4 regions of the Chryseobacterium sp. JV558 genome follow, and region 1 is predicted to be linked to each of the others. Evidence: riboswitches for the same ligand, from Rfam matches in the RefSeq annotation. Region 1 holds a riboswitch; each other region holds the start of a gene.
What was found. Region 1 has a riboswitch for cobalamin ahead of GFU89_RS10150 (acyl-CoA thioesterase). Riboswitches for the same ligand answer to the same signal wherever they lie in the genome.

Region 1 (5,845 bases):
ATAATTGTTTCCTGAATAGTTATTTCTTGTTGATGTTTTTTCAGAAAAATAAGCTTCCTCCTGTTCTTCAATTTTTTCTGGGCTTCCGATCTGTGCGATTACCTTTTCTACGTCGGTATCGTTGATTACTTCACGTTTTCCCAGAGAATCTTTGAATATCTCCACCATTCTTATTTCTATGTCATGCATTACCTCATCAGCCTCAGAAGCATCCAGTGAGCTTCTCAGTGCGTTCAGGTAATCGCTGAGCTTTATATATGCGTGTTCTTCTATTGTAAAAGAAAAACCTGCGAGTCCTATTGAGAGTGTCTTGTTCATAGCGTTGTTTTTTAATTTTGTTGGGTGATGTTGTTTACTGAGGCTGTCAGCTCATTCCATGTGTTTTGAAGTTCATCCAGGAAAAGTTTTCCTTTTTCTGTGATCTGATAATATTTTCTGGGTGGCCCTCCTGTAGATTCTTCCCATCTGTAAGAGAGAAACTCTCCGTTTTTAAGTCTTGTAAGAAGAGGGTAGAGGGTTCCTTCTACTACATCCAGTTTTCCTTTTTTCAGTTCGTCAATAAGATCAGAAACATACATTTCGCGATTATTGATGAGACTTAGAATACAGAATTCCAGAATTCCTTTTCGCATTTGCGCTTTGGTATTTTCGGTATTCATCTTTGATAAGTTTTGTTAATTAGTTATATAATTTTCGAAGTTCGGAACCTAGCTAGTTGTACCTATTTCGATTTTACATTACAAAGATATGTAAAATAAATGGTATTATGCAATACAAAGTAGTGAAGTTTTTAAAATAAATAATTTAAAATACTGATAATCAATATAATAAATTTAACACTAAATTTTAAGGAAAATGAATTTGGGTGAAAAATAGGTGAAAAGTTGTTGGATTTTTGATAGGATTGAGAAAAATAATCAGAAATAATTGAGATGGTCCATTACTAATTACTCATTATTTATTAATTATTTCATTGCTCACTGCCATCATCTAGCCCCGATAGCAGCGGTTACCCCACAGCAGATAGGCTTCAGGTGCTGTGCGAGGAGTATGAGCGTATAGCGGGAAACAGCTTCTTATTAATGAACACTCTTTTATGTAAAGGCTGTTAAATTGTTTCAGATTTTTACATATAATAAGGCTGTAATTTTGAGATCGGTATTATGATTCGTATTTTTGTTAGGTACAAAAACACCTAAATCTATTTACTATTACCATGAATTTATTAAATACATACAAGCATTTATCGGCTTTTGTTTTACTTGGTCCTGCCTGTTTTGGACAATATCAGTTTGAGGTTAAAAATGCGTCAAAGAATTACGATGCAATCATCCAGGTAGAGAATTGCTATGATGGGCGATGCAGCGGCAAAGGAAGTGTAGAATTGTTTGATCATAAAAACACAAAGGTGCAGACTTTTGTATCGGACGACCTGGTATTGGAAGTAGATCAGGCTGAAAAACCTAAGCAGGGAAAAATGATTCAGCTGACAAATAAGCAGAATTCTGTTATCATTAATGATTTTAATTTTGACGGAACCGAAGATGTTGCGGTAAGGAACGGAAATATGGGAAACTACAGTGCTGCTTCCTATGATGTATATGTATTCAACAGTACCAGAATGGGGTTTGTAAAGAGTAAAGAACTTACGGATCTTGCGTCTAATGCCCTTGATATTTTTGATGTTGATGTGAAGCGTAAACGCCTGATCTCCTATGGTAAATCCGGGTGCTGCGATATTTTTACCACTGAATATGCCGTTATTCCGAATAAAGGACTGGATAAAGTCTTTGAAAAGGAAGAGGATATGAACACTGAAGGTCAGGTGAAAGTAATAACCAAAGAAAAGATCAATAATAAATGGATTACCAAAACAAAGGTATACCCGGCAGATCAATATAATAGAAAATAAAAAGTTAGATGAAAATTCAAAAAGAGATTGACTTTATTCTGGCAGTGGATGCCTTGAAAAATGTACAGCGAAGAAATTACAATGCTGATGATTCCCGAAGAGAGAATACCGCGGAACATTCCTGGCAGATTATCATTCTGGCACAGATCCTTTATCCGTATGCTAAAAACCGTGCAGATATTGATCTTTTAAGAGTGATAAGAATGCTTTCCATCCATGATTTGGTAGAGATAGAAGCTGGTGATACTTTTATTTTTGATGAAAAGGCAATGGTAGGTAAGTTTGACAGAGAAAATGCATCTGCTCAAAAGATTTTCGGAATTCTTGATGAACCTTTGCGCACGGAGTTCTTTAATCTATGGCTTGAGTTCGAAGATGAGAAAACCCCTGATGCTATTTTTGCCTGCGGGATTGATAGAATTATGCCGTTTATTTTAAATTCTCATACTTCAGGAAAAAGCTGGACGGAAGCGGGAGTAACAGAAAAACAAATCCGAAATATGCTTGAAAATGCAATCAACAGAGCTTCTGATGAAATGGGTGAAGCTTTTGAACTGCTGCTGAACAGAAGTCTGGAAACGGAAAAAGTTGTGAAATAAATTAAAAAACATAGAAAAATCTTCGGGCGGCCAAAGGCCGCCCGAAGATTTTTTATTTATAGTATCTGGATTGGTTTCTTGAATTCGTCAATCGCTACAAACGTAAAGTCACCTACGATGGCTTTTTCTCTTTCATAAGAATACATCTGCTCGGTATAGATCTCAACATTTACTTTCATACTGGTTTTTCCTACGTAGGAAACTTTCCCAATCAGTTCCACAATAGTTCCAGCAGGAATAGGTTTTTTGAAATCGATCTTGTCACTGCTCACTGTTACCACTCTTTTTCTGGCAAATCGGGTGGCTGTAATAAAAGCTACTTCGTCCATCAGCTGCATGGCCGTACCACCAAAAAGGGTATCGTAATGATTGGTTGTGTTAGGGAAAACCGCTTTAAAGATTCTGGTTTCGGATGCTTCAATTCTTTCTTCTGTAGTCATATATCATTATTATTAAAGCGAAATGAAAATGATATTAAAATAACAGAACAATGACAGGAACTTATAGAATTCCTGAAACAATCCATCAGATCAATACAACTTCAAATCGCGAAAGTTATTTGTTTAAAGAAATAGGCAGGTCTCCTGACTTGTAACATCTTTTATCTCCTTCCCATACCTCGCACAGTGGATCTTTGATAAAGATTTCAGTTACTTACAGTTGCGCGACAGTCCGTGATTTTCACACGGTTCCCTTTTAATCTGCAGTGATGCAGAACCAATTTCTGTGATGAATAAGCGTTAAAACTTTTCGGGGGCAAAAATAATGAATTTATTCCGGATTATGGTAAATAATCTGGCTGATTACTCTTCCTTTCTTGATCGTCCACAGCGTGGTGTATCTGTTTTCTCCAGAACCGTTTATCATGTATAGGAAAATATTGTCGGTGTCTAGGGAGGTTACGCCAATGTTCTCAAAATCCATGGTAGGCTGGAACATATTTTTGATGGCTTCTCTTACAAAGACAGAACCTCTTCCGGGCTGTTGTATCCTGATCGATTTGATTTCGGTCATTCCTTCAGGAAGGTCATTTCCAATTCCCCAAGGCTTTACTTTATCAATGGTCAGAAGTTTTCCTTCTGCATCTTTTTCTTTTTTACGGTAGCCTGCATTGGATGGATAAATATCAATCACAACTTTGCTTCTTTGGGCAGTAGGGACTTTCGGATCAGAATTATCTGTGAAAATAAGTGATTTTCCGTTTTTAGATTTGGAAGGCGTATAAGCAGGAAGCTGATCAATATAAGCAATACGCTCTTTGTTAACCATTCCTTCTTTATCAAGCGTTTCATAGCGTACAAACGGCTTGTCGTCATCTTGTTTTTCAGGATATTTGATCCAGATCCATTCTGTTTCTCCGGGAGCAGGTTTTACATAAACAAATACATCACCTTTACGCATACGGATCTTGTCTACAATTTTTCTGTAATTGTCTTTATGAACCCGTACATTGGCATATCCCTCTTCAGCTTTTACCACTCCGAAAGGAACTTTATTCTGCCCTTTTACAAAGGCTAAAGAAAAAATACTGAAAGCGGATAGATAGAATGCTTTGTTTATGAAAGTCATCATGAAAATTTTTTGATCCCCCAAATATATAAATTAAATGCTTTTCGGAAGGTAATTATACTCTTACAGTTCTCTTAAATCTTGTATTTGTTCAAATAATGATAAAAAAGCAGGTATTTTACCAGTAATATCCTACAGGATAGCTGTGTTTTTTACGTATATAATTAAAATCTATTGAAAAAATACAATAATATATGATGGACATGTACAGTATATTCAATAAAATGCCTATTTTTCAAGAGAATTTAAAAACTAATAAACATGACAAAAAGACTACTTTGTGTATTCTCTTTTATTTTGGGGATTTCCAGCTTTCAGGCAGAAAACAAAATAGAAGCAGGATCGGAATCTTTATTTTACTGTGATACGAACGTTCCCACCGGTGTTCAGATGTCCACTATAACCCTTACCTCCGGAACTGTTACATGGACTGCTGATCCAGATACCCCGAATAATACCATCAGATATAGATTACCCGGAACTACTTCCTGGATGGTAGTTACTCCTACACCAGGGCAAAATTCATTTACTATTACGAATCTGCAGCCTTGTACAGTTTATGAAGTGCAGGTAGCAAAAATATGTACTACTCAGGGAATGTGGTCGAATCCAATATTTTTTGCGACGTCACTCAATTATTGCACTACTGCCTCTACAGATGCAACAATGGTATATATTTCAAATGTAACAGTAAATTCATCAGGAATGACAGCTCCAATGGTGAGCAACTCCGGAGCTTCTAACTATATCGATTACAGAACTGATATAGACCGGAGAATTAAATTTTTAGCAGGAAGTGTTGGAAATACGCTTTCAGTAAGTAGTACATGGACAGGTACTTCAAGTCCTATCACTATAACAGCATGGATAGATTTCAATGGTAATGGTATTTTTGATTCTAATGAAAGAGTACTGGTTGCGAACAATGTGTCGTCAACAGCTCCGGTTGTAACCACATTTTCTATCCCCAGTTATCCTACATTGCCTAGCGCTGTAATTAATGGTTGCGGACTTGTAATGAGGGTAATGTGCAGACAAGAGGTGCCGGCAGATGCTTGTGGTTCATTTACCTATGGAGAAGTTGAGGATTATGGGATAAACTTCCTGAACCCTTTACTGGGAGTAAACGAAGCTGGTAAATCGGCAAAACCGGAAATTTATCCTAATCCAGCATCTGATATTTTAAATATCTCCGGAATTTCAGAAGCAACAGATTATGAGATTTATAATGTATTGGGGCAAAAAGCAGGTGAAGGAAAAGTTTCTGATCATAAAGTAAACCTTAGCCATTTGTCAGAAGGAATTTATTTTATTCAGCTGAAAGATAAAAATCATACAATTCGGTTAAAATTCATTAAGAAATAAAATATTGAATAAAAAAGAGAGAGTGTCAGAAGGCACTCTCTCTTAGTATTTGCGTAAAATAAGTTTAAAAATAAACTCATTTTAGATTAATTAAATTCTCTCAAGTTCATCCGCATTAATCGTTGTCTTGAAGGTTCCATAGTTGACAATCACCTTGTTTCTGGAAATCTTTTCGATAGTTCCTACACTGGTACTTCCGGTAATACGAACACGCTGTCCAATTTTCATCCAAACAGCACGGTCACTTTTACGCTGTTCTTCCAGTTTTTCATTGGTTTCTGCAATTTTTTCAATGACTTCCTCCTTTTTCAGCTGTTGAGTAATTTTTCTCTTAACAACCTGCAGGCGTTTTGTTTCATCCTTATCATGGCCTAATTTCCTGAATTTCTCCTGCTCCAGA
Region 2 (5,845 bases), on a different contig from region 1:
CAGAAAGGGATGTCGTGGTCATGGGCTGCAGGATATGTTTTTGTGAAACTGGAAGGGAAATATGGTGCAGATTCTCCTTCTAAAGAATTCATGAATCATACCGGAAATATGGGAAATGTTATAGCTAACGAACAGCCCGATTTATACCGTGAAATTACATTGAACCTTCCAACAACGGCAAGAGTGACAGGACAGATTCGTCCATCTATTCATATTCTGGCAGATCTTAACCAGTTCTTGAGTGGAGATAAAGCACTTACTCTTACAACAGCCAATGATATGCTGATGGGTTCAAACCAGCACCTGGTAGATGTTACCAACAATCTTAAGAAAATGTTTAAAGTAGACCACGTTCACAATGATTAATTTTTTTGTTAAAACGATACTGGTTCTGCTTGTATTTCTGTTGAGCTGTATTTCATGCTCTGATGAGGTGATACAGCCGTTGGAAAAAGATGAAGCATATAATCTGCAGTTTCCTTCTTATTTTCCCGAAATGACATTCGATAAATCCATTAATCCGGTGACAAAAAATGGAGTAGAACTGGGGCGGAAACTATTCTATGAAGGAAGACTTTCCAGAAATAATACCATCTCATGCGGGTTCTGCCATATTCAGGAAAATGCTTTTACCCACCACGGGCATACTGTAAGCCATGGCGTAGATGACAGAATCGGAATCAGAAATGCACCACCCATTCAGAATATGGCTTTTTTGAAAAGGTATATGTGGGACGGAGTGATTCATAATCTTAATGAACAGCCCATTAGTCCTATTACAGACGTTAATGAAATGGACAGCTCCATACCGGAAGCGATTTCGAAAATAAAAGATGACCAGAAGTATAAAAGACTTTTCCGAGAAGCTTATGGAGACGAAACCATTACCGGAGAACGAATTCTGAAAGCTTTATCTCAGTTTATGGCTTCACTGATTTCTGCAGATTCAAAATATGACAGATTCAAACAGGGAAAGGAACAATTGACTTCAACCGAATCTCAGGGAATGGCATTATTCGGGCAAAAATGTGCCTCTTGTCATAGCGGAGAACTGTTTACTGATGAAAGTTTCCGGAATACAGGAATGTATTATAATACGGAATTCAAGGATGCAGGGCGTTACAGAGTGACCCTAAATCAGGTAGATTGGATGAAATTCCGGGTTCCGAGTCTAAGAAATGTAGAATATACAGCTCCTTACATGCATGATGGAAGGTTTTACACCCTAGATGCGGTACTCAACTTCTATTCAGATCAGGTAGAAGATAATACCAATCTTGACCCACAGCTGAAACAGAACGGTCATATAGGAATTGCCATGAACAGTCAGGAAAAACAATCAATTATAGCATTCCTGAAAACCCTGTCTGATAAAAGTTTTATATCCAATCCAAAATTTGCAGAATAATTTATAGAAAACATGAAGAAGATTATATTCATACTAAGTTTAATCCTGTTTAATCAGTATCAGGCGAAGACCATTAGAGACAGCGTTTATATTTCTCCGGAAACCTTTAGCAGGTTTGATTTTGATGATGATTGTGACGCTTGCGGTTGTGCTGCAGGAAACGGATCATCCGGCTTCGAGTCTTTATTGAATCCACAGTTTATAGGGATCAAATACTTTGCACAGCATTACAAAGCAAAGGAGAACCTATTTGTAAAAGACCTTACACAGGATCAGTATTTCAATACCCTGCAGATTTGGGGGAAAATTCCCTTAACTAATAAGCTGAGTGTATATGCAAGTCTGCCCTTCCATTTCCATGAAAAGAAAACCATGCAGGGAGATATTAAAATCAATGGAATTGGCGATCTGAACCTGATGGGAATTTACCAGCTGATGAGTTCTAAAGATAATTCCCATCACCTGAGTGGAGGTTTGGGCGTAAAAATTCCTTTGGGAAAATTTGACGAAAAAGGAATCTCCGGTGTCAATCCGAGTTTTCAGCTCGGAACCGGAAGCTGGGATTATCAGGCTGCTTTGAATTATAAATTTCAGAAAAATAAAGTAGCCGTATTGGTCAATACAGATTATACCATAAAAACGGAAAATAAGAAAAACTACCGTTTCGGAAATCAGTGGAACTATGCTGCAACAGGTTTTTATCAGGTTGCAGGAAATGAAAAATCTATCTTTTCTGTAAAAACAGGAGTTCAGGGAGAAGTCTATGCTCAGAATAAACAGTTCGATGAAGCTTTACCCAATACTGCAGGAAGTGCGTTGTATGGGAAATTAGGATTTGAAGCTTCTTATAAAAAACTGAGTTTGGGAAGTGAACTCATGCTTCCTATGTACACCCGCTTGGCAGGAGGAGACATTGAAGCAAAATCCAGGTTCAGTATTTTCCTGAATATCGGAATTTAAAATAAACTCTCTTTTTAATACTGTTAAAGCTCCTTCGGGGGCTTTAATTGTTTCTGAATCATGATTTTAATTGGGGGTTAGGAATAATTTTTTATCTTTGCCGAAATTTGGTGAGCCCTAAAAAGCTCTTAAAAGGGAATCCGGTGAAAATCCGGAACAGACCCGCTGCTGTAAGCTCCACACCAAAGTTTTTGAAAAATATATCCACTGTTTTTTAATGGGAAGGATTTCAAAAATGGAGTAAGTCAGAAGACCTGCCAGACCATAATCGTTTGACGCTTTCGTGGAATAAAGCTTAGGACATCAATGATTCTGTGCAGTGACAGCTGTGCTTTGTCGTTGTTTTCTTACATCCATTAGCGTCATCATTATCCTAAATGAGCTAATGGCGGCAAAACTGACTACTTCTACAATTCATAAAGCTGTTTTCACAATACTGGTGATCGCATCTCAGCTTTTATATTCCCAAAAAAAGAAAAATGATACGCTGAAGGAAGAATCCATCAAGGTGATCAGTCTCTACAAAAAGAACTTTAAGGAAATCGTTCCGGCACAAACATTACAGGGAGAAGAGCTGGAAAGACTGAACAGTCATTCCGTTGCGGATGCTCTTCGGTATTTTTCCGGAGTTCAGATCAAAGACTACGGTGGTATGGGTGGTCTGAAAACCATTAACGTCCGAAGTCTTGGAAGCCAGCATGTAGGTGTTTTCTATGACGGAATTCAACTGGGAAATGCACAGAATGGGCTTGTTGACCTCGGAAGATATTCATTGGACGATCTTGAAGAAATATCATTGTATAATGGTCAGAAAAGTGAGATTTTCCAGCCTGCAAAAGATTTCGGCTCTTCGGGATCTATCTACTTACAGCCTAAAATACCAGTATTTAAAGGAACAAGGAAAACCAACCTTGTGATAAGAGCCAAAAGTGCCTCCATTGATCTTTTTAATCCATCATTCCGATTAGAGCAGAAAGTATCAGACAGGGTTTCTGCCAGTTTCAGTGCCGAATTTATGCAAAGTGATGGAATCTACAGGTTTCGATATGCTAAAAAATATCCTGATGGGCAGCAGGCTTATGATACCATTGCAAAAAGACAGGATTCGGATATTAAAGCAAAACGCTTTGAAACTTCCTTAAACGGAACTTTAAATAACGGAAGCTGGAACATCAGAGGTTATGGTTATATTTCAGACCGTGGAATGCCGGCTCCTATTGTGAATGGCCGTTTTGGTGGAAGAGGAGCGAGACTTTCCGATGAGAATTATTTTATACAGGCCAACCTGAGAAAAAAGTTGTTCCCAAAATTTGAAACACAGCTGAAAGCAAAATTTGCCTACGATTATACCCATTTTATGGATACAGTCCGTTCTCAGTCTATTATGTATACAGATAATGTGTACATCCAAAGAGAGGTTTATCTTTCCTCATCCAATGTCTATTCTATCACTCCCAATTGGGATGTCAGCCTGAGCGGAGATTTTCAGTACAATAATCTGGATGCCAACCTGGATAACTTTTCTTATCCTACACGCTATACAACATTAGTCGCTTTAGCTACAACTTACCAGTGGAACAGGTTGAAAATTCTGGGAAGCCTTTTAGGAACATTTACCTTTGAAGAAGTAAGAAAAAACAAAAGGCCCGGAGACAGCAGAGAATGGACACCTGCAGTATTTATGAGCTATCAGCCTGAAATCATTCCTGAGCTTACCCTCAGAGCTTTCTATAAAAGAATTTTCCGACTGCCTACTTTCAATGACCTTTATTATACCAATATAGGAAATACTTACCTGAAACCGGAATTTACCAATCAGTATGATGTTGGATTTACTTACCAGAAGAATTATAATGACCATTTCTTTAAATCCTTTTATGCTAAAGTAGACGGCTACTACAACAAAGTACAGGACAAAATTGTCGCAGCTCCTAACGGAAGTATGTTCCGTTGGCTGATGATGAACCTTGGATTGGTAGAAATCATTGGTACTGATGTAAACGTTCAGGCAGAAATGCAGTTAGGAAAAGTAAAACTGAGGCCATTATTTTCTTACACCTACCAAAGTGCAAGAGATATGACAGATCCGGAAGATACATTCTACAAAAATCAGATTCCTTATACGCCATGGCACAGTGGTTCATTTACCCTGATGGCAGATTACAAAGACTGGAGTTTCAATTACAGTGCGATGTATGTAGGAAAACGCTATGATGTGAACCAGGATAATATCCAATACAATTATGTACAGCCTTGGTACACTCATGATCTGTCTGTTCAGAAAAAAATCAACTGGGCGAATCATCAATTTAAAGTAAGCCTTGAGATGAATAATATCTTCAACCAATATTATGATGTGGTCATCAACTATCCAATGCCGGGAAGAAACTTTAAACTTATTCTAAACTTCACCTTATGAGAAAACTAAACTTTTATTTTCTGTTTCTTGTATTAGCTTTTCTTACTTCATGCCGTACAGATGATGTCATTGTCCGTCAGGAAGTGGTGGAAGGACTTCCCTCAGAAAATACAGCCATAAAAGGCTTTTATATGCTGAACGAAGGGAATATGGGAAGCAACAAATGTACACTGGATTTTTTTGATTATACCAAAGGAACCTACTACCGGAACATCTATGCGGAAATTAACCCCAACGTGGTAAAAGAACTGGGAGATGTAGGAAATGATATCAAAGTCTACGGAAGCAAACTGTATATCGTGGTCAATGTTTCCAACAAAATTGAAGTTCTGGATGCGAAAACAGCCAAACGAATTACTTCTATTCCGCTGCAAAACTGCAGATATCTAGCCTTCAAAGATGGGAAAGCGTATGCCAGCAGCTATGCAGGTCCGGTAGATATTAACCCTAAAGCACCCAAGGGAAAAGTAGTGGAAATTGATACCACCTCCCTTTCTATCAATCGTGAAGTAACGGTAGGATATCAGCCGGAAGAAATGGAGATTGTTGGAAACCAGCTTTTTGTTGCCAATTCCGGAGGATACCGGGCGCCCAACTATGACAAGACCGTTTCCGTAATAGATTTGAACAGCTTTACAGAGATCAAAAAACTGGATGTAGCTATCAATCTTCATCACATTAAAAAAGACAACTACGGTGATCTGTATGTAAGTTCAAGAGGGAATTATTATGAAGTTGCTTCCAGTTTATATTTATTAGATGCAGCAACAGGTGCTGTCAAAAAAGACTTTCATCTCGCAGTGAGTGAAATGACAATTGTGAACGATAAGCTTTATTTCTATGGAAACGAATTCAATTACAACACCCACAGTTACAAAAAAAGCTTTGGGATCATTGATGTAAAAACAGAACAGATTATTGCCAACAGAATTTTTGACCAACAATATGAAGCCGCAATTAAAACACCTTACGGAATTACAGTAAACCCCATTACAGAAGATATCTATATTACAGATGCAAGGAATTATGTTTCCCTGGGATTTGTGTATTGCTTTGAT
Region 3 (5,845 bases), on a different contig from region 1:
GTTCTATAATGTGGGCACTCCAGCCTGTAACTCTTGAAATGACAAATAACGGAGTAAACATCAGGGTAGGAACTCCCATCAAGTGATAAGAAACAGCGGAGAACCAATCCAGATTCGGGAACATTTTCTTTTCTTCCCACATTACAGTTTCAAGCTTTTCAGCAATAGTATACAGCAGCATATCTCCTGCTTCCTCGGAAAGTTCTTTAGCTACCTTTTTGATCACGACATTTCTTGGGTCTGAAATGGTATACACCGGGTGTCCAAATCCGATAATCACTTCTTTGTTCGCAATACGCTGGCGAATGTCACTTTCTGCTTCATCCGGAGAATGATAACGGCTTTGGATTTCAAAAGCTACTTCATTAGCTCCACCATGTTTAGGTCCTCTCAAAGCACCAATGGCTCCGGTAATGGCAGAATAAATATCAGATCCTGTACCGGCAATCACACGGCTGGTGAATGTTGACGCATTAAATTCATGTTCTGCGTACAGGTTCAACGAGATTTCCATTGCTTTCACCCAGGAATCTGAAGGTTTCTTTCCGTGTAACAGGTGAAGAAAATGCCCTCCTATTGTATCATCATCGGTTTCTACGTCAATTTCTTTTCCATTATGGGTATAGTGGTACCAATATAACAGGCCCGAGCTGAAAGATGCCAGTAATTTGTCTGCAATATCTCTTGCTCCCGCCATATTATGATCGTCTTTTTCCGGCTGAATACTTCCGACAGCGGAAACCATAGAACGCATAACATCCATTGGGTGAGCTGCTGCAGGAATACTCTTAAGGATATTTCTCACAGAATGAGGCAGTCCTCTCAGAGATTTTAATTTGGCTTTATAGTTTTTCAACTGTGCTCCGGTAGGTAGCTGGCCATAGATCAAAAGGTAGGCTACTTCTTCAAATTGCGTTTTTTCTGCCAGATCCAGAATATCATATCCTCTGTAATGGAGATCGTTTCCACTTTTTCCGACACTGCAAAGCGCAGTATTACCTGCTGCTACCCCTGAAAGCGCAACGCTTTTTTTAGGTTTAAATGTGGGTTCACTATTCGTTGACATTATCAATTATTTTGTTTAAAAAGGTTGTCTAATTTTTGTTCATAGTCGTAGTATCCAATGCTTTGATAGAGTTCTTCTCTGGTTTGCATGGTATCTAATACATTGGCCTGTGTTCCGTCTTTACGAAGGTGTTCGTATACATTTTGAGCCGCTTTATTGGCGGCACGGAAAGCCGAAAGCGGATAAAGAACCAGTCCTACGCCTGCATTTTTTAATTCTTCCACTGTGTACATTCTGATCATCCCAAATTCTGTAATATTAGCCAGTACGGGAACTCCTGTAGCTTCAACAAACTTTTGGTAAAAGCTTAAATCAGGAACGGCTTCTGCAAAGATGAAATCTGCTCCGGCTTCTTTGTAAGCAACCGCTCTTTCCAATGTTTTTTCCAATCCTTCATTAGCAAATGCATCGGTACGGGCACCTATTACAAAATTCTCATCGGTACGGGCATCTGCAGCAGCTTTCAGCCTGTCAACCATTTCTTCTTTGGTTACCACTTCCTTTCCCGGGCGGTGTCCACAACGTTTTGCACCTACCTGATCTTCAATATGCAAAGCAGCAGCTCCGGCTTTAATCAGTGACTTTACGGTTCTTGCCACATTAAATGCTGAAGGTCCAAATCCGGTATCAACATCTACCATCAATGGTACATCGCAAACATTCGTGATACGCTGAACATCAATCAATACATCTTCCAGCGTAGTAATTCCTAAATCCGGAATACCCAGAGAGCCTGCAGCAACACCGCCTCCTGAAAGATAAATTGCATTGAACCCAGCCTGCTGTGCTAGCAATGCATGATTGGCATTAATAGTACCAACAATCTGAAGGGGACTTTCTTTTCGCATGGCCTCCCGAAATTTCATACCAGGAGACTTCAAACTTTCACTTGTAGTCATTATAATATTTATTGTTTAGTTGAATTTTGTTTACAGAAGACCATGAATAGGCGCAATAATAGCCACCATTCCATGATGTGGTAAAAAGGAAATCAAAAGGAAACAGGACTGTTCTATTCGTCTTTTGTAACTTGGAATTATGCACCATTACCTCCCTGCAAACCTGTTTATTTCCAAGTCTGCTGCTCCTGCATGAATAACCGAAATCGAATGGGTACATTTTTTAACTTTTTATATTGATTAAATCCTCATAAAAAGTTCCTGATACACTTCACAATGCCTGTGGAAAAGAAAAATATGGAAAAGGAAAATACGATGAATACACGATAATGAAAGAGCATACTGCCCCGCTACTTATCTGCATCACAAAATAACACGAGCTGACAAAATATATTGATCCCACTGTTATCCATATCGTATCATACCTGACTATAAGCTTCATACCGCGAAAGCATCGTCAATTCGAAATAGGCAGGTCTCCTGACTTGTAACAGTTTTTATCGTCCTTCCCATATAACGAGGCATACAGTGGACCTTTTTTGATAAAAACCTTGATGTTACTTACAGTTGCGCGACAGTTCGTGATTTGCACACGATTCCCTTTTAAGACACAGCTAAGTGTAACCAGTTTCGGTTGATAAAGAAGATGTTAAGAACTCCTTGGTGGTAAATATAGGTATTTTATAAAAACATGAAAGATATTTTATGCAAACAATAATTATTTAACCATAACCTGTTGATTTTGTTATTATTAAAAATTCATTTTTTATTCAACAGACATTGTAATTTAGATGATTCTGTTTGTTTTTTGTTACTAAATTCTTAAGATATGCCGTGAAAAAATTAAACAAGTTCAAAGAAACGGCCTACTTGTTATTGTTTTTCAACCTGAAACTGAAGTGCTTTTTTTAACTGTTTTTTTAAGAATTGTGAATGCTTATCTTTTGATATTAAATGATCTTTTTTATATCATTTTTAGTGAAAAATTTTAATCCCTATTCTTCAATCCATTTTCTGAAAGAAGCTGTGTTGCTTTGGCTTGCCATCAGATGGATTTTCTGTCCTTTTATTTGGATAGACAGCGTATTTTTATTGTAACGTTCTATTCTTTCAACATGTATTTTCTGAACAATTTCACTGCGGTTAATTCTGAAAAAATCTGAAGGATTGAGCTGATTTTCAATTTCTTTTAGTGTAGATTCATTCAGCAAATGTTTCTTTCCTGTGGTATCGAAAGCAAAGACAATTCCCTCTTCTGCTTCAAAAAAAGTGATATCTTCAGTATTGACAAAGTAAATTCCATGGTGTGAGGAGACTGTAAATCTTTTTTTATATTTTTTCTCTGTATGACCGTTATTAAGCATTTGCTGAAGCTTTATCAAAACCTCATTCTGTTCTGAAGCAGAGTTTCTCAATAAAAGAAATTTGTCCCAGGCTTTTTGGAAACGCTCTTGTGAAAAAGGTTTTAAAAGATATTCTATGCCGTTACTTTCAAAAGCATTCATCCAGAACTGATCGTAAGCTGTTGTGAAGATTATCGGACTTGAAACACTCACCTGATCGTAGATTTCAAAGGCATTTCCATCCAATAATTCTATATCAGAAAAGATCAGGTCTACTGTTGATTTTCTTAAAAAGGCAACAGCTTCTTCTATGGTATCAATCTCTGCAGCAATCTCAACCGGTTCTTTTAATTCGCTGATAAAACGTTTTAACTTGTTTCTGGCAGGGATTTCGTCCTCGATAATTATAACTTTTATCATATTTTATACTGGAATTATAGGAAGTTTTACAGCAAATCCGATTTCTGATTTTGATATTTCTACCTGTTGGTCGCTTAATAACGCATATTGTTCTTTAAGATTGTTCAACGCTCTTCCGGAAGTTTTTTTACTGTTACGCTTAGGTATCACATTATTGGAAACGGTTATTGTCTGATCCAGATTTATGGTGACCGAAACAGGATGGTCAGGAGTTCCAAGATTATGCTGAACGGCATTTTCCAGCAGCAACTGTAATGACAAAGGGATGATATTTCCTGATGATTTTATATGATTTATTTTTAATGAATAGGCATTTCCGTATTTATATTGTATCAGATTAAAATATTTCTCTGCAAAAGAAAATTCTTCTTCCAGAGCTACTAATTTTTTATCGGAAACATCTAAAACATAGCGGTATATCTCTGCAAATTCATTGAGAAAGTCGGAAGCTTTTCGCTTATCCTCTTCTATGAGTTGGTCCAGAATATTGAGATTATTGAACAAAAAATGAGGATTAAGCTGGGCTTTCAACTGATTAATTTTACTTTCAGACAACGCATGATCATAAAGGGCAAGCTGTTTCTGATAGTCTGTATTCTTCTTGTAGTAACGGTATGCCAGATAAAAACTTCCATAAATAAAGCCTCCGATTAAATCCGAAAAAGTGGAGAGAATAACAACTTCCTGATTAAAATTTTTCTCAATCTTTCCAAAAGCAAAAGCAATCAAAAAGCCTATTATCTTCATCACCACAAGGTATGTCAACAGTGAAGAACTGAATATTTTAAGAATTTCCGCGATGCTGAATGTTACTGACTTCTGCCAGTTTTTAATGAAAAAATCAATCACAAAAAACAGGATACAGGCACTAATGAGCGTGACAACGGCGGCTTCCGGAGTAAAAATATACCAGTCTAAAGTTCTTCTTATTCCTATCCGGGTATGGATAGACTGTACATACGCAAACAAAAGTATAAACAGAAGAAAATACCTGTTTTGATTAATCCGTTTTAAGATGGTTTTCATCGGCTTTATGAATGGTCATTTTTTGCAAAAATAGCCCTATATTTTTACAGGGCTGTTTCTTTGTTCTATTATTTTTTCTTTTCGGGGAATGATGCGGTAACGTTTCCTTTATCGTCTAAGAAATCCAGTTTTGCTTCGTTATTTTTATCTACACAGAATCTGGCTCGCGGCTGGCCTTTACTGTCAAATAAGAACAATCCGTTCTGTTCATCTTTGGTTTTTCCAAGCATCATTCTTGGTGCTCCTCCAATCAGTCCCTGCTGTTCATATTCTTTATATTTTTTCCGGGCAGCTCCCTGATCTTTTATCTGGTCCAGTTCTGCAAAGATTTCTCCGGTTTTTATTTGTGATTCTTTTGATGGACGGTCATTGAAATAAAGTCCGCTCGCCACTACTCTTTTATCTCCTTTCTTATAATCCTGAGTCAAAAGCTGCATTACCTGATCTCCGTCATACTGATCATACGTCAGAGATAATCCCGAGCTGTGGCCGTTTTTATTTTTCTGTCCATCATAAATAAAGCCACCACATTCTATTCCGTCTTCATTGAAGAAAAGCATGCCTGAGCGTTTTTTTCTTGTTTTATTGGTCGGACTTCCATTTATTTTATCTTCTCCATTGGGAAATTTTCCTACATTGGTAATGATCATCTTCACAGTACCATCTTTTTCAACGATATTGATTCTTTCAACATCAATCTCGGAAAATTTCTCATGCCCGTCTGTTTTGAAAGCTGAAGCTGTTAAAAATACAATTCCAATGACTGCTGCAAAAGCAAATGTTCTTAAAAAAATTAATTCTCTGTTCATAGCTTATAATCTTAATTGTTTCTGTTTTGATAAGTCAAAGCTATTCTATCTGCATCTGCAATTCAATCAGAAAACAATGAACTCAGGAAATAAAGAAACGAATGGAGGATTTTTACGAACGAATGAAATAGATCATTTTACTCAGCCGGATTTCATTCAATACATTGAAAAAATCCGCCAAAAAATGACGGATTTTATAGTATTTGAAAGCTGTTGAAATTAATTGGCAGCCGGATCAACCAGTTCTGTGGTAAGTGCTAAAGATTTTAGCAGATTTTTATT
Region 4 (5,845 bases), on a different contig from region 1:
CTGATATTTATCTGGATCTGGGCTTTGAAAATTTATCCCACTTCTCCTTTGCCTTTAAAAAGCAGTTTGGCTACCCACCGAGTTCATTACAGGCAAAATAACTTAGACTTCATCTAAAAAAATATATCTGAAAGCGAGTATAATCAAAATAACAGATCGTGCCATGAAAATCATAACACGATCTGAATAATTGAATCTAATTATTTAAAGTTTTTTAAAGTGCATATTCTACGGAAGCTTCTTTAGCAGCTGCCACCATTGCTATCAAAGCTTTTTCGGTTTCTTCCCAATGTCTTGTTTTCAGTCCGCAGTCAGGATTTACCCAAAGTTGATTGGCAGGAATAACGTTCTGGGCTTTTCTCAACAGTTCAATCATTTCTTCTTTAGACGGAACTCTTGGGGAATGGATATCGTATACGCCGGGACCAATTTCGTTTGGATATCTGAAGTCTGCAAAAGCATTCAGCAGTTCCATCTGAGAACGGGAACATTCTATGGTAATCACATCAGCATCCATATCAGCAATGTTTTCAATAATATCATTGAATTCCGAATAACACATGTGGGTATGAATCTGAGTGGCATCTTCTATTCCGCTTGCAGAGATTCTGAAAGCTTCTACAGCCCATTTCAGGTAATTCTGCCAGTCGGTTTTTCGTAATGGAAGTCCTTCTCTTATCGCGGGCTCATCAATCTGAATGATTCTGATTCCAGCTTTTTCAAGATCCACAACCTCATCACGGATGGCCAGAGCAATCTGTTTACATGTTTCTGAACGAGGCTGATCATCACGTACAAAAGACCACTGTAAAATTGTAACGGGACCTGTAAGCATTCCTTTTACCCATTTTTCAGTCTGGGATTGAGCGTATTGAGACCAATATACCGTCATCGGCGTGGGGCGGGAAACATCACCAAAGATCACAGGAGGTTTTACACAACGGCTTCCGTAGCTTTGTACCCAGCCATTTTTCGTAAATACAAAACCTTCCAGCTGTTCCCCGAAATATTCCACCATATCGTTACGCTCAAATTCCCCGTGAACCAAAACATCTATTCCTATTTCTTCCTGCCAGTTGATGGTTCTCTGGGTTTCTTCTTTCAATAAGGTATCATACTGCTCTGCCGTAAGCTCTCCTTTTTTGAATTTTGCTCTCCAGCTTCTTACCTCCGTAGTCTGTGGGAATGACCCGATGGTTGTTGTTGGAAATAAAGGAAGTTGCAGTACTTTCTGCTGTTCTTCTTTACGGATTTTGAAGGTATTGATCCTTTGTGCATCTTTTTCAGTAACAGCATTCGCTCTTTGCTTCACCTCATCATTATGGATAAGTGAAGATGTTCTTCTGTTTGCAATTCCTTTTTTATTTTCTTCAAATAAAGCAAGAATCTGTTCATTTTCCGTTCCGGATGCCAGTTCTTTAAGTGTTACCACTTCTGCTACTTTCTGCTTGGCAAAAGCCAGCCAGTTTTTAATTTCCGGATTAAGGGAAGTTTCAAAATCCAGATCACACGGTGAATGAAGTAATGAAGAGGAAGGAGCAATTAAAACTCTTTCAGATCCCAATTTCTCAACTGCTTTTCTGATGAAAGACAAAGATTTTTCAAAATCATTTTTCCAGATATTTCTTCCGTCAACTACTCCTAATGAAAGGCTTAAGCTTTCTGGAACAGCACTCAAAATATCATCCAATTGCTCAGGATTTCTTACCAGATCTATATGCAATACATTCACGGGAAGTGATGCCGCAAGTGATCCGTTATCATTTAATCCTTCAAAATAAGTAGCCACAATCAATTTCAGTTTCGGGAAGCGTTTTCTTATTTCGGCGTAAACAAAATGATATGTTTCTTTTGCTTTCTCCGTTAAATCCAACGCTAAGAAAGGTTCATCAAACTGAATCCACTCTGCACCCTGTTCCTGAAGTTTGGTTAAAATCTCAGTATATACGGAAAGAAGGTTTCCAGCCAGATCCAGTTTATCAAATCCTTCTTCTTTTTCTTTTCCTAACAGCAGATAAGAAACCAGCCCGATGATTACCGGTTTTGCATTGATTCCTGCCTGTTTTGCTCCCGAAAATTCATTAAAAATTTTATCTGAATTCAGTTTAAAATGCTGATTTTTATAAAACTCGGGAACGATATAGTGATAATTGGTATCAAACCATTTCGTCATTTCCATTGCAGTGATATCCAATCCTTCTTTCTGGTATCCTCTTGCCATAGCAAAGTAAAGATCCAGCTCAGAGTTGTTCTTTTTAAGCACTACTTCATGATAACGTGTAGGAATTGCTCCTACCACAAGGCTCATATCCAATACCTGATCATAGTATGAAAAGTCATTACATGGAATAAGGTCTATTCCTGCTTCTTTCTGAATGTTCCAGTTTTGGGTACAGATCGTTCTCCCTGTATTCAGAAGTTCTTCCAAAAGGATTTTACCTGACCAATATTGCTCGCAGGCTTTTTTGAGTTCTCTTTTGCTACCAATACGCGGATAGCCCAGAATGTGAGTTTGCATTTTTAAACTTTTTAATTAAACTTAATGTCAAGCCCTTTTAAAATGCTTCGGAATGTTTTAACGGATAAAATTTCAGGGCTCATGATATAACCAACAACACAATTTCCCTTACAGAGAAAATGTATTCATTCGATATATCATCTGTATGACCCAAAAGCTTCAGACCGCGAAAGCATTGTCAATTCAGTAAAGGCAGGTCTCCTGACTTGTAACAGTTTCCGTCATCCTTCCCGCTTTTGGCAGTGGATATGCAAGGACAGAAACCTTTGTATGTTACTTACAGTTGCGCGACAGCTCGTGATTCTCACACGATTCCCTATTAATTTACGTTATGTAAAGCCTTTCCTGTTTGATGAAGTATCTTTAAAGAACTGTACTTTTACCCATAACATGGTTATCAGTAAAAGTTTTTAATTTTGTGTAAAATTACTAATACAGAATAAAAACACAATCAAACTCAATTAATTAAGCAAAATAAACTTTTAAAAACATAAATAAAAGCATATAATTCTTTACATTTGACTATTATTATAATCTAAAAGAATAATATTCTGTGGAACAACTCGATGATAAGGATGTACAGCTGCTGAGGCTGCTCCAGAAAAATGCAAAACTGACCGTTAAAGAGCTTGCAAAGGAAGTGAACCTCTCCACTTCGCCGGTTTTTGAAAGGGTAAAAAGATTGGAACAGGAAGGATTTGTGAAAAGGTATGCGGCTGTTCTTGATGCTGAAAAGCTCAACCGGGGGTTTACAGTTTTCTGCCAGATCAAGCTGAAAATTCATGACAGATCTGTAGGGTATGATTTTGTAAAAGAAATTTTAGAAATTGAAGAAGTTGCGGAATGCTATAATATTTCCGGAGATTTTGATTTTCTTCTGAAAGTTCAGGTACGGGATATGAAACATTATCAGGATTTTGTATTTAACAAACTGGGATCTGTAGATTCTATCGGGAGTACCCACAGTACATTTGTTATGGCTGAGGTAAAAAACAATCATGGCCTGACCATTTAAGTAATGGAAAAACAGAGAATTGAAAATGGAAGATGATGCTTAAGTTAAACCATGCTATTTTCAATTCTCTATCTTCCAATCCATTAGTTTCCTTTAAAGTCCGGATTTCTTTTTTCTATGAATGCTCCGATGCCTTCATTGTGATCTTCTGTTGTGAACAATTCTCCGAATAAAGCGGCTTCCTGTTTCAATCCGTCTGTGATATGCAGTTCAAATCCTGTATTTAAAGACTGTTTCGCTTTTGCCACAGCTACAGGACCTCTTGCAGCAATTGTTTCTGCCAGTTTTTGAGCTTCGTTCAGTAATTCTTCGGGAGCGAAAACATGGTTGACAAAACCAAAATCTTTACAGGCTTCCGCGGAATAAAATTCTCCAGAGAAAACCATTTCCCTTGCTTTGTATAATCCAATAGCTCTTGGCAAACGCTGGGTTCCGCCAAAACAAGGCAATAATCCCAGTGTTACTTCAGGAAGTCCAAATTTTGCTTTTCCGCTGGCCAGAATAATATCACAGGATAATGCAAGTTCACAACCTCCCCCCAACGCAAAACCATTTACAGCGGCTATCACCGCAAACGGAAGCTCTTCAATAGCGTTAAAAGCGGTCTGTGCAGCAATTGAAAATGCCTCTGCTTCTGCGGGAGTCATCTGCTGCATTGCTTTAATGTCAGCCCCTGCAACAAAAGCTTTTTCTCCGGAACCAGTAATAATTAATACCCTGATATTATTATCTGATTTTATCTGGTCAGCAAATGATTTCAGTTCCTGTAAAACCTGTTCATTCAATGAATTTAAAGCTTGCGGACGATTGATTGTTAACGTTCCAATGTGTCCATTCTGTTGATATAGTAATGTTTCAAAAATCATTTTTAAAGGTCTCTGTTTAGAAATTGAATAATACTTGAAAAGTCTGTTTTTCCGTTTCCTGATTCGCTCCACATTCTGTATAAATTCAATGCGGTATTGCCCAGAGGTGTAGATGTTTTGGTTTCCAAACCTGCTTCTGCGGCCAGCCCAAGATCTTTTGTCATCAGATCAACGGCAAAACCACCGGAATAATTACGGGAAGCCGGAGCATTTTCCATCACTCCCGGATAGGGGTTATACACGTCTAAAGACCAGTTTTTTCCGGAACTCTTCTGCATAATCTCACTTAAAATCTGAGGATTAAGACCATGTTTCACCCCAAGATTGATGGCTTCTGAAGTTCCGATCATATGAATGGCCAGCAACATATTATTACAGATCTTGGCAACCTGTCCTGCCCCGGATTCTCCGGCATGAAATATATTCTGCCCCATACACTTCAGTATCGGCCTGGCTTTTTCGTAGTCTTCCTGTTTACCGCCAACAATAAAGGTGAGCGTACCCGCCTGAGCACCAGAAGTTCCCCCGGAAACAGGGGCATCTATCATTTTGCAGCCTTTTGAAACAGCTAGTTCAGCCACTGTACGGGCTGTAACCGCATCAATGGTACTGCTGTCAATCAATAATGTATTTGGTTTCAGGCTGCTTATAAACTCTTCTGAATAGAGTTCAGCAACGTGTTTTCCTGAAGGCAGCATTGAAATCACAACGTCTGCGTCCTTACAGGCAGCTACAGCAGATTCGGCAGCCTGCCCTCCTTCTGAAACCAGTATTTTCAAAGCTTCTTCTGAAAGATCAAAGCCTATCACATGATGTCCTTTTTTGATCAGGTTAACGGCCATTGGGCCACCCATATTTCCTAATCCTATGAATGCTATATTTGACATAATTTTTAAGTTTAAAGTTGAGCGTTCAAAGCGTAATACTTAAATCTCTATTCTCAATTTTTCATTTTCCATTTTCAGTTCTTTAAAGTAGGAATCGATCCATTCTTCTGTAATATCTTTCCATGTTGCCGGATGCCATTTCGGAGACATATCTTTGTCTACTAATAATGCTCTTACTCCTTCTGCGAAATCAGGGTGAATGCAGCATTGGCAGGATAGATTCAGTTCAGATTGAAAAACCTCCTCAAGGCTTAAATCTTTACCTTGTTTCAGCTGTCTGAAAATAATATGTGCCGAACTTGGAGATCCGGATTCAAAGCTTTTTATACCGTTAGTGATCCATTCATCTTTACCATCATGGCTGATTAATATTTTTCTGAAATCCTCCAGAGAATCTACACCTTCAAACTGTCTGATAAAAGGCTCATGTAATGCTGCCTGAGACTGAGGAATAATGACCTCTTTTGAAATATTTTCCAGGATATGGGAAACGGTTTTATGAGATGCTCCGTTCCAATCTGCCTGCAAAAGGGCATTCAGAATAGTTTCTTTTGAAGAG

Region 2: it holds a riboswitch for cobalamin, as region 1 does, so the genes downstream of both, GFU89_RS11630 (TonB-dependent receptor plug domain-containing protein) here and GFU89_RS10150 (acyl-CoA thioesterase) in region 1, are expected to answer to the same signal.
Region 3: it holds a riboswitch for cobalamin, as region 1 does, so the genes downstream of both, prpB (methylisocitrate lyase) here and GFU89_RS10150 (acyl-CoA thioesterase) in region 1, are expected to answer to the same signal.
Region 4: it holds a riboswitch for cobalamin, as region 1 does, so the genes downstream of both, metE (5-methyltetrahydropteroyltriglutamate--homocysteine S-methyltransferase) here and GFU89_RS10150 (acyl-CoA thioesterase) in region 1, are expected to answer to the same signal.

The regions. Positions count from the first base shown of each region.
Region 1 is NZ_WJHU01000002.1:956,594-962,438, forward strand. It holds gene GFU89_RS10130 (PspC domain-containing protein) at 1-318, opposite strand, end outside; gene GFU89_RS10135 (PadR family transcriptional regulator) at 330-659, opposite strand; gene GFU89_RS10140 (XAC2610-related protein) at 1,217-1,912, shown strand; gene GFU89_RS10145 (HD domain-containing protein) at 1,921-2,511, shown strand; gene GFU89_RS10150 (acyl-CoA thioesterase) at 2,568-2,951, opposite strand; cobalamin riboswitch at 3,068-3,248, opposite strand; gene GFU89_RS10155 (hypothetical protein) at 3,283-4,083, opposite strand; gene GFU89_RS10160 (GEVED domain-containing protein) at 4,342-5,445, shown strand; gene GFU89_RS10165 (endonuclease MutS2) at 5,536-5,845, opposite strand, start outside.
Region 2 is NZ_WJHU01000003.1:140,139-145,983, reverse strand. It holds gene GFU89_RS11645 (MbnP family protein) at 1-366, shown strand, start outside; gene GFU89_RS11640 (cytochrome-c peroxidase) at 359-1,408, shown strand; gene GFU89_RS11635 (transporter) at 1,421-2,368, shown strand; cobalamin riboswitch at 2,460-2,645, shown strand; gene GFU89_RS11630 (TonB-dependent receptor plug domain-containing protein) at 2,754-4,787, shown strand; gene GFU89_RS11625 (YncE family protein) at 4,784-5,845, shown strand, end outside.
Region 3 is NZ_WJHU01000001.1:1,219,886-1,225,730, forward strand. It holds gene prpC (2-methylcitrate synthase) at 1-1,066, opposite strand, end outside; gene prpB (methylisocitrate lyase) at 1,069-1,965, opposite strand; cobalamin riboswitch at 2,418-2,609, opposite strand; gene GFU89_RS05655 (LytTR family DNA-binding domain-containing protein) at 2,961-3,728, opposite strand; gene GFU89_RS05660 (sensor histidine kinase) at 3,732-4,754, opposite strand; gene GFU89_RS05665 (hypothetical protein) at 4,823-5,563, opposite strand; gene GFU89_RS05670 (hypothetical protein) at 5,640-5,780, shown strand; gene GFU89_RS05675 (hypothetical protein) at 5,783-5,845, opposite strand, start outside.
Region 4 is NZ_WJHU01000001.1:1,208,800-1,214,644, forward strand. It holds gene GFU89_RS05600 (AraC family transcriptional regulator) at 1-101, shown strand, start outside; gene metE (5-methyltetrahydropteroyltriglutamate--homocysteine S-methyltransferase) at 215-2,518, opposite strand; cobalamin riboswitch at 2,692-2,877, opposite strand; gene GFU89_RS05610 (Lrp/AsnC family transcriptional regulator) at 3,072-3,533, shown strand; gene GFU89_RS05615 (enoyl-CoA hydratase/isomerase family protein) at 3,617-4,399, opposite strand; gene mmsB (3-hydroxyisobutyrate dehydrogenase) at 4,402-5,286, opposite strand; gene GFU89_RS05625 (enoyl-CoA hydratase/isomerase family protein) at 5,326-5,845, opposite strand, start outside.